DNA from 3 places in the Paenibacillus sp. NPDC058898 genome. Region 3 is predicted to be linked to each of the others. Evidence: predicted binding sites of a transcription regulator. Region 3 holds the regulator's gene; each other region holds the start of a gene.
What was found. Region 3 encodes Rex, which represses fermentation and respiration genes when NADH is low (regulators of the CRP and FNR family bind a similar motif). Its sites were predicted from a motif close to TTGTGAAATATTTCACAA; they were not measured.
Positions count from the first base shown of each region.

Region 1: a site for Rex is predicted at 1,898-1,915, ahead of nadA (quinolinate synthase NadA). Genes of this name have one in related genera too.
Region 2: a site for Rex is predicted at 2,599-2,616, ahead of ACOZB4_RS15850 (formate/nitrite transporter family protein). Genes of this name have one in related genera too.

Region 1 is NZ_JBMOSM010000022.1:42,745-47,545, reverse strand. It holds gene nadB (L-aspartate oxidase) at 1-845, opposite strand, end outside; gene nadA (quinolinate synthase NadA) at 884-1,822, opposite strand; gene ftsH (ATP-dependent zinc metalloprotease FtsH) at 2,052-4,127, opposite strand; gene hpt (hypoxanthine phosphoribosyltransferase) at 4,227-4,766, opposite strand.
Region 2 is NZ_JBMOSM010000005.1:216,881-221,681, forward strand. It holds gene ACOZB4_RS15845 (APC family permease) at 1-1,474, shown strand, start outside; gene ACOZB4_RS15850 (formate/nitrite transporter family protein) at 1,620-2,492, opposite strand; gene ACOZB4_RS15855 (MFS transporter) at 2,826-4,073, opposite strand; gene ACOZB4_RS15860 (TetR/AcrR family transcriptional regulator) at 4,179-4,772, opposite strand.
Region 3 is NZ_JBMOSM010000016.1:54,804-59,604, forward strand. It holds gene ACOZB4_RS29155 (hypothetical protein) at 1-36, opposite strand, end outside; gene ACOZB4_RS29160 (DUF5590 domain-containing protein) at 301-819, opposite strand; gene ACOZB4_RS29165 (amidohydrolase) at 851-2,152, opposite strand; gene ACOZB4_RS29170 (redox-sensing transcriptional repressor Rex) at 2,127-2,792, opposite strand; gene dinG (ATP-dependent DNA helicase DinG) at 2,865-4,801, opposite strand, start outside.

The sequences.
Region 1 (4,801 bases), on a different contig from region 3:
AATTCATGGTATTTGGGCATGAACCGTTCCCCTCGTATATTCCGAAGAACGGCACCTTCACCCCGAACCGCCTCTGATATAAGGAATCGGGGCGCCCCCGGATAACTAAGCGCCGTCGGGTGGAACTGTATAAATTCCATATCCCGAATTTCTGCGCCTGCCCGATAAGCCATGGCAACGCCATCCGCTGTGGCAACCTCCGGATTGGTCGTATACCGGTACAATTGACCGGCGCCGCCGGAACACATCACCGTCGCCCGTCCACGTACGAATACCCGTTTGCCGTCCGGCATCTGTACTAAAACGCCATGACACTCTCCCTGCTCGGTAATCAGGTCAATGACAAAATGATCGTCCCACACCTCTACATTGTGAAGCATTTCAACCTGAATGGAAAGGGCACGCACGATTTCATATCCGGTTGCATCCCCGTTGGCATGAAGGATCCGGCGATGACTGTGCGCGCCTTCTTGGGTGAGTGCGAGCTCGCCATTCTCCACATCAAACATCGTACCGAGCCGAATCAGCTCTTGAACACCAACCGGACCCTCGTTGACAAGCACATCCACCGCGGTAGAAGAACATAGGCCCGCCCCTGCCAGGAGGGTGTCCTGCCGGTGGTAGGCCGGAGAGTCATCCTCGGCTGTTACGGCTGCAATCCCTCCCTGTGCATAACGCGTGTTGCTTTCAAGCAGCGATTTCTTCGTAATCAATAGCACATTCTGAGTCGCGCTTGCCATGATCGCCGTATATAAACCCGCAATGCCTGAACCGATCACGATGACATCCGTCTCAATGACCGGAAGATCGTTCAGCTCAAAATCAATTAAATACTGCGGTATCACGATGCCTCACCTGTCTTTTCACGAAAGAGTAGCGCATGCTACTTAACTTGTAACATGCGCTCTAATGAAGTTCTGGCTTTCTCTGCAACGACCGGCGGCACATAAATTTGCGGCTTCATCGTTTCCAACGCTTTAACCAGCTTTTTGAGGTTATTCACTTTCATATTCGGACACACCAGGAACTTCGTAGCGAAGTGGAACGATTTATCCGGGCTATCCAATCGAAGCTGATATCCGGTTCCATCCTCTGTGCCTACAATAAACTCCTTGGCAGATGAATTTTTACAATATTCCAGGATAGCGGTGGTACTCCCTACAAAATCGCCCATCGCTACAACCTCAGGACGGCATTCCGGGTGCACCACAAATTCCGCATGAGGATATTTGGCCTTCATCTCGACAACATCCTTAACCGTCAGCATGTCATGCGTGTTGCAATACCCTTCCCAGATAATAAGCTTCTTGTCGGTATGCTGCTGAACATAATGTCCCAGGTTTTTATCAGGCACCCATATAATTTCATCCGAATCCACCGACTGAATCACTTTAACGGCATTGGATGACGTACAGCAGATATCCGTTTCGGCTTTGATCTCAGCCGATGAATTGATGTATGTGACCACTTTCGCATTCGGATGCTGCGCTTTCAGCTTCCGAAGTCCGTCCACGTTCACCATATCCGCCATAGGGCAGCCAGCCCGCTCATCCGGTATAAGAACCGTCTTGCCCGGTGCCAGAATTTTAGCGCTCTCGCCCATAAAATGCACACCGCAAAATACGATGACCTCAGCATCGGTTTGTGCTGCCTTCTGCGCGAGCAGGAAGGAATCCCCCCGGAAATCAGCGACCTCTTGTATTTCGTCCCGTTGATAATAATGAGCCAAAATGATTGCATTACGTTCCTTCTTCAATTGCATTAACCGCTCACGCAGTTCACGGTTCTGTTCTGCTTTACGCTCCAGTGCCAAAGCTTCCATGATCGACCCTCTCCCTTTATGTAGTCCGGCGGTTCGCCGCTGATGACCATGTGACTTTCAGGATGGTTTCCACCTTTGTGAAAGGATGCGCATCCTTATTTAACAACTAATGTACACGTTCGTTCTGCCCCCTGTCAATGTGATAGAAAGCACAAAAAGAACCGGAAAACGAATTATCGTTCTCCGGTTCTTCAATTTTATTCGGTATTCGATGTTTTATCAGCGAATATTACGTTAAGCTGCTGTTACCGTTGTCCGATCCGCCTGGAGGATCCTTGCGCTCGGAATCTTTTCGCTCCGGCCCTGGATCATTCGAATCCATCGGGTTGTTCGGAATTTCTTCCGTGGAAGTCGGCTGCTCGCCGTCTTCTTTCCCTTGGATACGAACTTTCACGTCGCCAATGTTGTCGATGATCGGTTCACCATTCTCGGTAGAACCTTCTCCTTCACCGTCGCCACTGCCGTTGCCTTCAGCTGATCCGGTCTCAATGAGATTCTTGATTTGCTCAAGCTCCAGCGTTTCCATCTCGAGGAGCGTGTTCGCAATCAGGTGAACCTCTTTAGCATGCTTATTCAGGATCTCTTTACATTTCTCATAGCAATCATTAATGAATCGCTGCATTTCCTGATCGATCTCATAAGCGATTCGATCACTATAGTTCTGCTCATGTCCGATATCACGTCCAAGGAACACTTGTCCTTGGGATGTACCGAACTGCATCGGTCCGAGCTTCTCACTCATACCGTATTCCACAACCATGCTGCGGATAATGCCCGTCGCTTGTTGGAAGTCACTATATGCTCCGGTTCCGATTTCACCGATGAACAGTTCCTCAGCAACACGGCCGCCAAGCAAACCGGTTACGCGATCCAGCAATTCCTGCTTCGTCACGAGCATCCGATCTTCCTTCGGCATCATGATGACATATCCACCGGCACGGCCACGAGGAATAATCGTTACCTTGTGCACCGTATCCGCATGCTCAAGGAAGTAACCCACAATGGTGTGACCTGCTTCATGGTAAGCTACGATACGTTTCTCGCGATCACTGATCACGCGGCTGCGTTTCTCCGTACCGACGATAACACGGTCAATCGCCTCATCCACTTCTCGCATGGAGATATCTTTACGGTTGCGGCGAGCCGCAAGTAAGGCGGCCTCGTTCAGGAGATTCTCCAGATCGGCGCCTGTAAAACCGGTTGTACGTTTGGCGATGATGTCAAGTTTAACATCCTTCGTCAATGGTTTGTTGCGTGCATGAACCTTCAGTACGGCTTCACGGCCCTTCACATCCGGGCGATCTACGGTAATCTGACGGTCAAAACGTCCCGGACGAAGAAGCGCCGGGTCCAAAATGTCCGGGCGGTTGGTCGCAGCAACGATGATAATGCCTTCGTTCGCTCCGAAACCGTCCATTTCAACCAGCAACTGGTTGAGTGTCTGCTCACGCTCGTCATGACCGCCGCCAAGTCCGGCGCCACGCTGACGACCCACAGCATCAATCTCATCAATAAAGATGATACATGGTGCATTCTTCTTCGCGTTCTCGAACAAGTCACGTACACGAGAAGCACCGACACCGACAAACATCTCAACAAAGTCGGAACCGGAAATACTAAAGAATGGCACTCCTGCTTCACCAGCAACGGCACGAGCTAGGAGCGTCTTACCTGTTCCCGGAGGACCGACAAGCAGAACGCCCTTCGGAATGCGAGCGCCAACCGTGTTAAACTTGCGCGGATCTTTCAAGAAGTCAACAACTTCAACAAGTTCCTGCTTCTCTTCATCTGCTCCGGCTACATCCTCAAATGTAATCCGTTTCTTCTCTTCATTATATAAGCGGGCTTTGCTCTTACCAAAGTTCATCACTTTGCCGCCGCCGCCTTGGGCCTGATTAAACAGGAAGAAGAACAGAACAAACATAATGATGAGCGGAATAAAGGATGAAAGCAATGTCAGCCAAATGCTTTGGCCTTCCATTGGCTGCACGGACAGTTTGACGTTGTTGCTATCACTGGCTGCAGTCAGCTCTTGCATCGCTGCATCCGTGGCAGGAATATAGGTTGAGAAATTCTCCGATTTTTTCTCTTCGGAAATCTCCCTATACTTACCGGTCACCAGATAAGCGTAACCGTCAAATTGTACCGTCATTTCCTCTATGTTGTTAGCTTTGACTTCCTGCCGCAGTTGATTATAACTAGGGGCATCGGCTTGCTCGCCGCCATTAGTAACGAATTGTACTATGCCCACCACGACTAAAAATAGAATCAAATAAAAACCAGAATTCCGGATGAACCGACTCATCCCCTACCTCCTCTCAAGACACATAAGATATTTTACCACAGCCTGTCTGGCCATCTCAACAAAGGGCCCTGAACTCTGATAGCAGCCCATTGCCGCGGTTTAACTGCTGTAGATTTCCGGCTTCAAAATCCCGATGTAGGGGAGGTTCCGGTAATGCTCGGCATAATCGAGCCCGTATCCGACAACAAAAGCATCCGGCAGCACGAATCCGGTGTAATCGGCCTGCAAATCCACCGTACGGCGTGCCGGCTTGTCAAACAGCGTGACAACGCGCACCGAGTTTGCCTTACGGCTCTTCAAAAGCTCAATCAAATGGCTCAGCGTAAGACCGCTGTCGATAATATCCTCCACAATCAGCACATCCCTGCCTTCAACGGATGCGTCCAGATCTTTAATGATCTTCACCACGCCGGAGGATTTGGTTGATGCCCCATAACTGGATACAGCCATGAAATCCAACTCAAGAGGTACTGTTATGGATTTGACCAAGTCGGCCATAAAAATAAATGCACCTTTAAGAACGCAAATAACGAGTGGATTGCGTCCCACATATTCGGCGCTGAGTTTGGAACCAAGTTCCTTAATCTTTGCGTGAATCTCTTCTTCACTGATGAGTATTTCCTGAATGTCATTCTGCAACTTAAGTGGACCTCCTACGTTTATACTATGAAAGC
Region 2 (4,801 bases), on a different contig from region 3:
CATCCTGACGGTTGCGGTCAGCGTATCGGCGGGGACGGACGCGATCACGTCGGCTTTTCCGGAACTGCATGCCTACAATCTGCCCATCTCCATCGTGTTCGTTCTATGTTTGACCGTACTCAATTTAAGAGGGGTTACGGAGTCGGCCACCATATTGGCTTATCCGGTTTACTTGTTTGTACTGGCGCTGTTTATCCTGATTGGCGTCGGAATATTCAACATAGCTACAGGCCATGCATCACCAGAGCTTCATACGCCGATCGGCACGCCTGTCGCCGGTCTCAGCTTGTTCCTGCTCCTGCGGGCATTTGCCTCGGGCAGCTCTGCCCTGACCGGCGTTGAAGCCATTTCTAACGCCATCCCGAATTTCAAGGATCCCGCTCCGAATAATGCGGCCAAAACCTTGGTCGCGATGGGATCCTTGCTGGCAATGTTATTTTCGGGCATCGTATTCCTGGCCTATTACTATGGGGTTAGCCCCAGCGAGCAAGTCACTGTCGTTTCCCAGATTGCCGAGCATACCTTTGGACGAAACGTTTTTTATTACTTTATCCAAGGAACAACGGCTCTCATTCTGATCCTGGCCGCCAACACGGGATATTCCGCCTTCCCGCTGCTTGCCGTTAATCTGGCGAAGGATAAATTTATTCCCCGAATGTTCACCGTCCGGGGGGACCGTCTGGGATATTCAAACGGGATTATCATGCTTGGGTTCTTCTCCATTCTGTTGCTGCTGACTTTCGAAGGCAAAACCGAGCATCTGATTCCTCTGTATGCCGTCGGCGTGTTTATCCCTTTTACCCTCTCCCAAACAGGGATGATGGTGAAGTGGATTCGCGAAAAGCCTGAAGGATGGATCGTCAAGCTGATCATTAATACCACCGGCGCATGCATTAGCTTTATCGTGACGATGATCTTCTTTTTCACGAAATTCGCCCAAGTGTGGACCGTCTTGATTTTCCTGCCGCTGATCATTTGGATCTTCACACGAATCCACAAACATTATGAGGCCGTAGCAGACCAGCTGCGAATTACGACCTGTGAGCCGGTTAAGCCGATTGAGGGAAATGTTATTATTCTGCCTGTGGCGGGAATCACGCATGTGGTGGAGAACTCGCTGAATTATGCCAAATCACTGGGAGCAGGACAAATTATCGCGGTGTACGTGCCGTTCGAGCGGGAGGACGAGGCGGCCTTCCAGGAAAAATGGAAGAAGTGGCAGCCGGACATCCGGCTGGTGACGCTGCACTCGCCTTATCGGAGCATCATTCAGCCGCTGACCAAATTCATCGATACCGTGCAGCGGAAGGCCAGCGAATCCCACTACCAGGTTACCGTTGTCATACCGCAGTTCATCCCCAAGAAGGGCTGGCATAACTTCCTGCACAATCAGTCCAGCTTGCTCATTCGCGCACATTTACTTTATCGGAGAGATGTGATTATCACCACAGTACCTTACCATTTAAAAAAATAGCGGGCTTGTTCCGCTGCGACTTATACAAGGAATCCACTCCGCCAACAACGTTAAAAAAGCTGCGATCATCCGATCCCTATTCTTAAGGGAGCGGTCAATCGCAGCTTTTTCCCCTCCGCCTAGACGCTTACCAGGCTTCGGGATATTAAGAAACATTCTGCGCAGAATGAACCTGTTGAGCAGTGCCGGTAGTTGGCGCAGACGGCAGTGCGGCGTCTTGTTCGCCGCGAAGCATGACCTCAACCTTATCATCCTTCTTCAAATATACGGTCCCGTAGGCAGCTCCCACAAACAACGCGCCTCCGACGAAATTGCCAAGCCATACCGGAATGAAGTTCATCAGATACTCGCCCCAGCTGTAATATCCTTCAAATATCGCTGCCGGAATGAGGAACATATTGGCCACCACGTGCTGAAAGCCAATGGCTACAAACGCCATCGTCGGAAACCAGATCCCGAGAATTTTGCCACTCATCTGATCCGATCCGTAGGACAGCCACACGGCGAGCGCCACGAGCCAGTTGCACCCAATGCCCGACAAGAAGGCCTGCAGGAAGCTGTCGTCGATCTTATGACCTGCCATGTCCACCAGCTTCTCCAGATAAACGCCGCTGCCTGTCAGACCCGTCACATGACCAAAGAAATAAGCGACGAACAACGCCCCTGCCATATTGCTTACCGTGACAAGAGCTAAATTTCGTACCATTTCTTTCGTGGAAATCCGCTTCTTGAATCTGGCCAGGGACACGGCCATCATGTTGCCTGTCAGAAGCTCTCCGCCCGCTAGCAATACAAGAATCAGTCCGACAGGGAATATCGCCGCGCCTATAAAACCGGCAATGCCTCCCCAAGCCTCCGATGCTCCGGCAATTACGCGAATATCCAGCAAAAAGCCGAGCGCAATAAAAGCACCCGCCAAAAATCCTAATATCATCACGTTCATGGCGGAGTTATGTGCTTTTTTCACCCCGTTCTCCAAGGTGATCTCCGCAATGCGATCAGGTTTGTAATAGGCCATGGCCGCTCCCCCATTTCTCCCGCATTCCGTCCTGAAATCTCTCGGATGCAGCGTCTGATGTTTCTGTTACAGTTACCCATATTGTACCGCAGCCTCCATAGCAAGAACGTGAATTATATCACGATCGTGTGCGACAGAGGGGACAAGACAGCCTCTGTCCTGGCTGCTCTTGATTTGCCCTGACTCATTCGCTCGATCCGAGCTGAGCGGTACATGTAAAATAGCGGTGTCGGAGAGGATCCGACACCGCTTGGTTGATGCAATTACCAACCATCATGTTCTAACCCGGCAAGCCTATGCCTTTATACCACCATCATGTTCGAAACCAGCAGCCTATGCCTCGGCGGCAGTCTCTACCCTAACAGGTGTTTCCTTTTCCTGAACCGGAACGTTCGAGATCGGAAGCTTCATGCTAATGAAGGACGACAGCAGGAAGAGCGCACCTGCCGTGAAATACACGACCACAATGGAGGTCGCCGACATATACCATCCCGTAAACCCCGAGCCGATAAGCAGCATGCCGGTAAAAATCGGCGTCATCACGCCATTAAGCCGACCAATGAATTTCTCTTCCACCTGCTGCATCATCACGGCCATCAATACCGTCTGCGCCATCGCCATCAGCACCCCGGTTACGAAGCGCATCGTGCCTGTCAGGATCGGCCATTGGGACAGCACCTCGACAAAGGTCGAGAATCCAAGAAAGGCAAGCCCGGCGAACAGCAAGTAGTTGCCTTTTACTCTCCCCGCAATCACCGCGGCCAGCACGCCGCCAATCAACATGCCAAGACCCTCTAGCGCGGTGAACCACTGAACGCTGGACATTGCCAGCTGTAGACGCTCCGTGATGACAAAAATATCGAGCGGCTGAACAAGTCCGCTGCCGAGCGCCAATAAAACGTAGACCACCAACAGCACCTTCAGCAGCCGACTGGAACCGATGTAAGTGAAGCCTGCCTTCAAGTCCTTCATAAAAGAACCGGTCGATTCTGAATTTTTAGATGGTTCATCCACACTGGAAGGGAGAAACGCCAGCACGATCCCCGAAGCGCCGAATAGAACCAACAAGCTGATTAAAGAAGCCTGCAATCCAAAAGCTTGATAGATCGTCGTGCCGACCATCGGTCCCAAAATGATGAACAGCGACATCGAGGTCTGGGACAAAGCCGTGGCCGCGGGCACATGCTCATCCGGTAAGCAGCGCTTGATGATCTTCATGGACGAAGGCTGCGAGAATTGGGATACAACGGCCGAGACCAGGGTCACCGCAAACACGGCCTGCCAATATCCCGCATACACAACAAACAGGATAAGCAGTATGGATAAAAAGCTTAAAATGTCTCCCCAGATCATCGTTCGCTTGGGACGCCAACGGTCAGCCAGCACGCCGCCAATCATAGAGATCACAAAGATGGGCGCGTATTCAATCACGGTAAGCAGCGATACGGCGACCGGGTCATGGTTGCTCTTCTCCATAATAAAGAACAACAGCGCCATGTTGCGGATCCAGATCCCGATATTTTGCATAAAATCCGAAACCATCAGCAGCACAAACGCGTGGTTGCCAAACAAATGCCTCATATTCCATCCCCCAGTAAAACCGACTATTCGGTTTAATAATATGTGCGAAAACGCCCACCCTGCGTTCAAACCGACAGAAGCGTTTCCGATAAATCTTCCAATACATTACGAACCTTGACTCGATAACACACCGTTTAAAAAGTAAGTTACTCCCTTATGGTACAGCAGTCTCAATTCCTTCTGAGAACGTTCATAGTACGAAATCGACATTCCATCCAGAAGTGCGCCAAAAATGACGGATATCTCCTCGACATCTTCTGCCGGTATCCGTCCCTCATCCGCTCCCTCCGCCAAAATCTCGCGGTAGAGCGTACGCGGTCCTTGCAGAATCGCCAGCATCTCACCCACAATCGTCTTATTCTCCGGCTGATTGATATAGAACTCCTCCGCGATCTTGGTAAGCGGATTCTGGAAGTCATCGACCATATGATCGGCAATGCCGTACAGCTTCTCCTCGAAGCTGGCGTAACGGACTTTTTTATCGTTCCACGCCTCCATCCATTCCTGATTCTGCTTAGCCAGCAGCTTGACGAACAAATCTTCCTTGCTCTCAAAGTGATAGTAGATACTTCCCTTACTGGCACCCGTATACTTGACCAGTTCATCCATGGATGTTGCCGCATACCCGCGCTGGATGAACAGCTCCTTCGCTTTATCCAGAATCATGTCCCGCTTTCGCTGCGCTTTTTCTGAAGACATCGGTGTAAGCACTCCTTGCTTGGAAATAA
Region 3 (4,801 bases):
GACAGTCAGCATGATAGGTACAATGCGTAGTTTCATGAAGTTCCTCCTTCATTTCCTATATGAAATTTTGTCTATCATTTTGTGACACAATAGTACATATAACAACGATATATTGCGATGCATGTAATTTATATGCTCGTTTTGTACAAGTACGAGTATATCACATCTTATATACTTTTTCATGCATGTCTGTGAAAATATTTAGAACAGTTTTTCCATATTCTTTCTGAATGCGCTTACATGTCGGAGAAAAAGAGAGGCACCCTATGAATTTTAAAGGGCGCCTCTCTTACTGCATTTTTATTGATTTGGAAGAATAATGTCATTCCCGATGGTGTTACCATCTTGAAAACGATAAAACCGATAGCCGCGCTGACCGTTGTGTTCATACTGCAGCTGCCATGCATACTCGCCCTCATACATTCCAGGCAGCAACCGCTTAATTTCCACTCCAGGCAATTCGTTATAGATCTGATCCCGCATCTGGGCTTCTGACATCCCCGTTTTCAATAAAACGGACTGGACAGCGTCAGCACCTTCAACAGGTACGTTGTCATCCGTAAATTTCACCCATACCATACGATCTTGATTGTCTTGATCCTTCCCGCTTACCACCCAATAGTTATTATCCTCGCCCCACACCGATTTATAGGTCTTCCCGGGTGTAACCAATTGGCCATGCTGCTTCGCGGCAACAATTGCCATTCTTTCTTCATTCCAAGTATCTTTCATAACATATGAATAATAGAGCTGTAAACCAAGCAGCAACAGCAGTACGCTGGACACACTCAGCAATATCCACTTCGTTTTTTTCTTCAAATCCGTCTTCCTCGCTCACCTTGATTATTCCCTAGAGGGTTGTAAGACGCTCAAAGGTACGCTGCGCTTCCCGGCGGATACGTTCCTCATCAAGAGTAAGACTCGCGCCATTCTTCACTACCTGCTTACCGTCAACCCATACATGCTCAACATCCTTCGCACTAGCGGAGTAGATAGCATGAGAAATGTAATCCGTCTTCGGAAGGAAGTGCGCCTGATCCGTGTTCAGTGCGATCATATCTGCCTTCATACCTACTGCAAGCGTACCGATATCGTTGAGGAAGGCTGACTTGGCTCCATACTCTGTACCCATCCGAAGCGCTTCGGATGCAGGAATTGCGGTTGGATCCCCGCTTACCCCTTTATGGATCAATGCCGCCAGACGCATCTCTTCAAACATATCCAGATTATTATTGCTCGCAGGTCCATCGGTACCCAGCGACACCGTTACGCCAGCTTTCAGCAGTGCAGGCACGCGAGCGATGCCGCTGGCAAGCTTCAAATTGCTGCCTGGATTATGCGACACCATAACTTGATGCTTGGCCAGGATTTCGATTTCTTCATCGGTCAGATGGACGGCATGCGCAAGCAGCGTTGGCCGGGAGAACATGCCAAGCTTCTCCAAATGGGCAACAGGGCGAAGTCCGTAGTCTTTTACATTCTGAGCTACTTCCGTTTCCGTTTCGGACATATGCGTATGCAAAGGCAGATTCAAATCATGGGATGCCTGAACGAATTTTTCGATGAAATCCGGCGGGCACGTATAAGGTGCATGCGGTGAAATCATCGTCGTAATTCTCCCGTCAGCCTTGCCATGCCAGTCTTTCGCGAATACCACCGCCTCATCCAGCTTCTGCTGCTGCACCTCAGGCGGACACAATCCGATGACGCCGCGCATTAGGACGCCGCGCATTCCTGAGTCCTGCACAACCTTGGCAACCTGATCCATATGATCATACATATCCACAAATGTCGTGGTTCCGCCTTTGATCATCTCCAGCACGGAGAGTGCGGTTCCCCAGTATACATCGTCGGCCGTGAATTTGGCTTCCATAGGCCACATTTTTTCCTGAAGCCATACCTGCAGTGCCAGATCGTCGCCATAACCGCGGAGCAGGGACATCGCCGCATGTCCGTGCGTGTTCACTAACCCCGGTAGGAAAAACAGATGAGTTCCGTCGATAACTTCTGTTCCCTCTTGGATGGTTGGCTCTTCTTCACCCAGATAGGTTATGCGGTCATTCTCCACAACCATATATCCGCGTAGCACGGTTCTTCCTTCCTCTAATACCGCAAACGTTCCGTTCTTAACCATCCACTTCGTTATCGTCATGTCCTGCATCCTCCTTGCCGTTATCCAAATAATAGGCCAAACTCTGCAAATCTGTAGTAAAATCAGCCGTATGAATCCTGATATGGGATGGGGCTTTCAGGATGGTTGGCGCAAAATTCAGGATAGCCTCGATGCCTGCGGCGATAAGCTGATTGGCTACATTCTGCGCTTCAAAATCCGGAACGGTGATTATCCCGATACGAATGCCGTACTCATGAACCGTCTTCTCCAGTTCCTCCATCGGCTGTACAACCAAATTGTTAATTTTCATACCAACTTTGGGAGAATACGAATCGAAAACCGCCACAATCTTCATATTGTCCTTCAGAAATGCATTGTAATTCGATAATGCATGTCCAAGATTACCGGCCCCAATCAATGCGACATTGATCTTCTGGTCCAGCTTTAGAATCTGGCGAATTTTCTCGATCAGATAAGATACGTCATATCCGATCCCTTTCCGTCCAAAATCACCGAAATACGCTAGGTCCTTACGAATTTGAGCAGGATTGAGGTCCAGTTTTTGTCCCAGTTCCTGGGAGGAAACCGTGGAGACCTCCCTTTTCTGAAGCTCATTCAAATAGCGCAAGTATACAGGTAATCTGCGGACCACGGCTTCCGAAATTTTTTCCGATTTCATTCATGCTCCCCCTAATAATAGGTTAATAACTACATTTTTTTGTGACAGATCATTTCGTTCATTGTTTCACTTTTATTCAGCTTGGTTCTCTATGCCTGCCTCTTCCTGCAGCCATTCCGAAATTCGGGGAACGATCCCCTCTGTCGGCATGTGCTCCATCTTCGGCCCCGGCAAAGAATATAAGAAATATTTCCCGTAATAGGATTCAATGACCCGGGTATCGTAGACAATGACAATCCCCTTATCTTGCGCGGTCCGCACCAGTCGGCCAAATCCCTGTTTGAAGCGAATGACCGCTTGCGGAACCGAAAGTTTCATGAACGGGTTCTTCTTCTGCTGCTGCAGCAATTCGCTCTTGGCTTCGACCAAGGGATGATTCGGCGGCTGGAACGGCAGCCGGACGATCGCAAGGCAAGTGAGCGCCTCCCCGGGTATGTCTACCCCTTCCCAGAAGGAGCTCGTACCCAGCAGGACCGAAGCGCTGCTATCCTGGAATCTCCGGATTAACTTGGTACGGCTGGTTCCGTCCATCCCTTGTCCCAGTACCGTAATATCGCTGGATGCCAGCGCCTCCTTCAACGGCTCGTGAACCTGACGCAGCATGCGGTACGAAGTGAACAGCACAAGCATGCGGCCATGCGTAGCGATTGCCGTATCGGCCAATGATTGCACAAGTGTATTCACAAAGAGTGCATCCCCGACCGAGCCCTTCACGCTCGGAAAATCGCGCGGCACGACAAGGAGGGCCTGCTCCCTGTAATTAAACGGGGACGGCAGCAGAACCGTGTTCAGGTTGCCGCTATCTGCCGCTTCCTGAAGACCCAAGTTCTCGATCATGAACTGAAACGATTTATCCACCGACAAGGTCGCCGATGTCAGGATCACGCTTTGTTTCTTGTCAAAAAACAATTCCTTCAAGTGAGTGCTAACATCGACAGGCACTGCATAAAGCTGCAGCGATTTGCCGCGGAAATTCCCGTTAGCCTCCATCCAGTATACCGTGCCTTCATCATTCAGAGCCATGAAGGACCTCAGGTCATCGCGGTGTGCGGCCAGGTCCTTAAACAGACCCGATAGGTCTGTTAACAAACTGTCCGCGCTGTAGTCGTCCAGATCTTCCTTCATCTCGGCGATCAGCTTGTCACCCTTGCGAACGACATCGCCCAGCGTCACATGAATTTGATGCTCCAACTCGGCCAGCGAACCCCAATCCTTCGGCTTCTTCAGAGGCGATAAGCGAAGCGAGAATTGACCGGCATCCCCCGGAGTCGCGTCTCCGCGTTCCGGAAGCAGTCCGAACAATTGATCGCTGAGCCGGTCCCAATTCTCTTTTGCGGTGATCAGATCCGGATAAATCCGGTCTATGATGGAGGACCACTCGACAGCCTTCTCATGCGATGATGCTTGCAGCAGCTGGCGAAGAGCCGGAAGCTGACCGCTGCGGCTGTCTTTGTACATACGAGTCAGCGTATGGACCACCGAAAAATATTTCATCTGCAAGCCAAGGTGCTTGCCAGCGACGTCCTCCAGATGATGCGCTTCATCAATGACGAGACGCTCATAACTCGGAAGCAGCTGATGATTCGCTTTTACGTCAGTGAACAGCTTCGAATGGTTCGTAATGACAACATCCGCGATGCCCGCTTCATGTTTGGCCCTGTGATAGTAGCATTTGCGGAACCATGGGCAGGCACGGCCAAGGCAGGAATCCGAATCACTGGAGATCGTCTCCCAGAAATCCCCTCCGCGACCGCCAAAGTTCAGTTCTTCATCATCCCCGTTCTCCGTCTGGGTCAGCCAGACCAGCATCTGCGCCGCGGTGATCACATCTTCCTTCGGGGAATGAAAATCTCTTCTATTTATTTTATGTTCAAATTTTCTCAAACACAAATAATGGCCTCTTCCCTTGAAAATAGCCGCTTTAAAAGGAAAAGGAACAACCTGGGTGAGCAGGGGAATATCCCGGTCACGCAGCTGTTCTTGAAGGTTGATTGTATGCGTGCTCACCA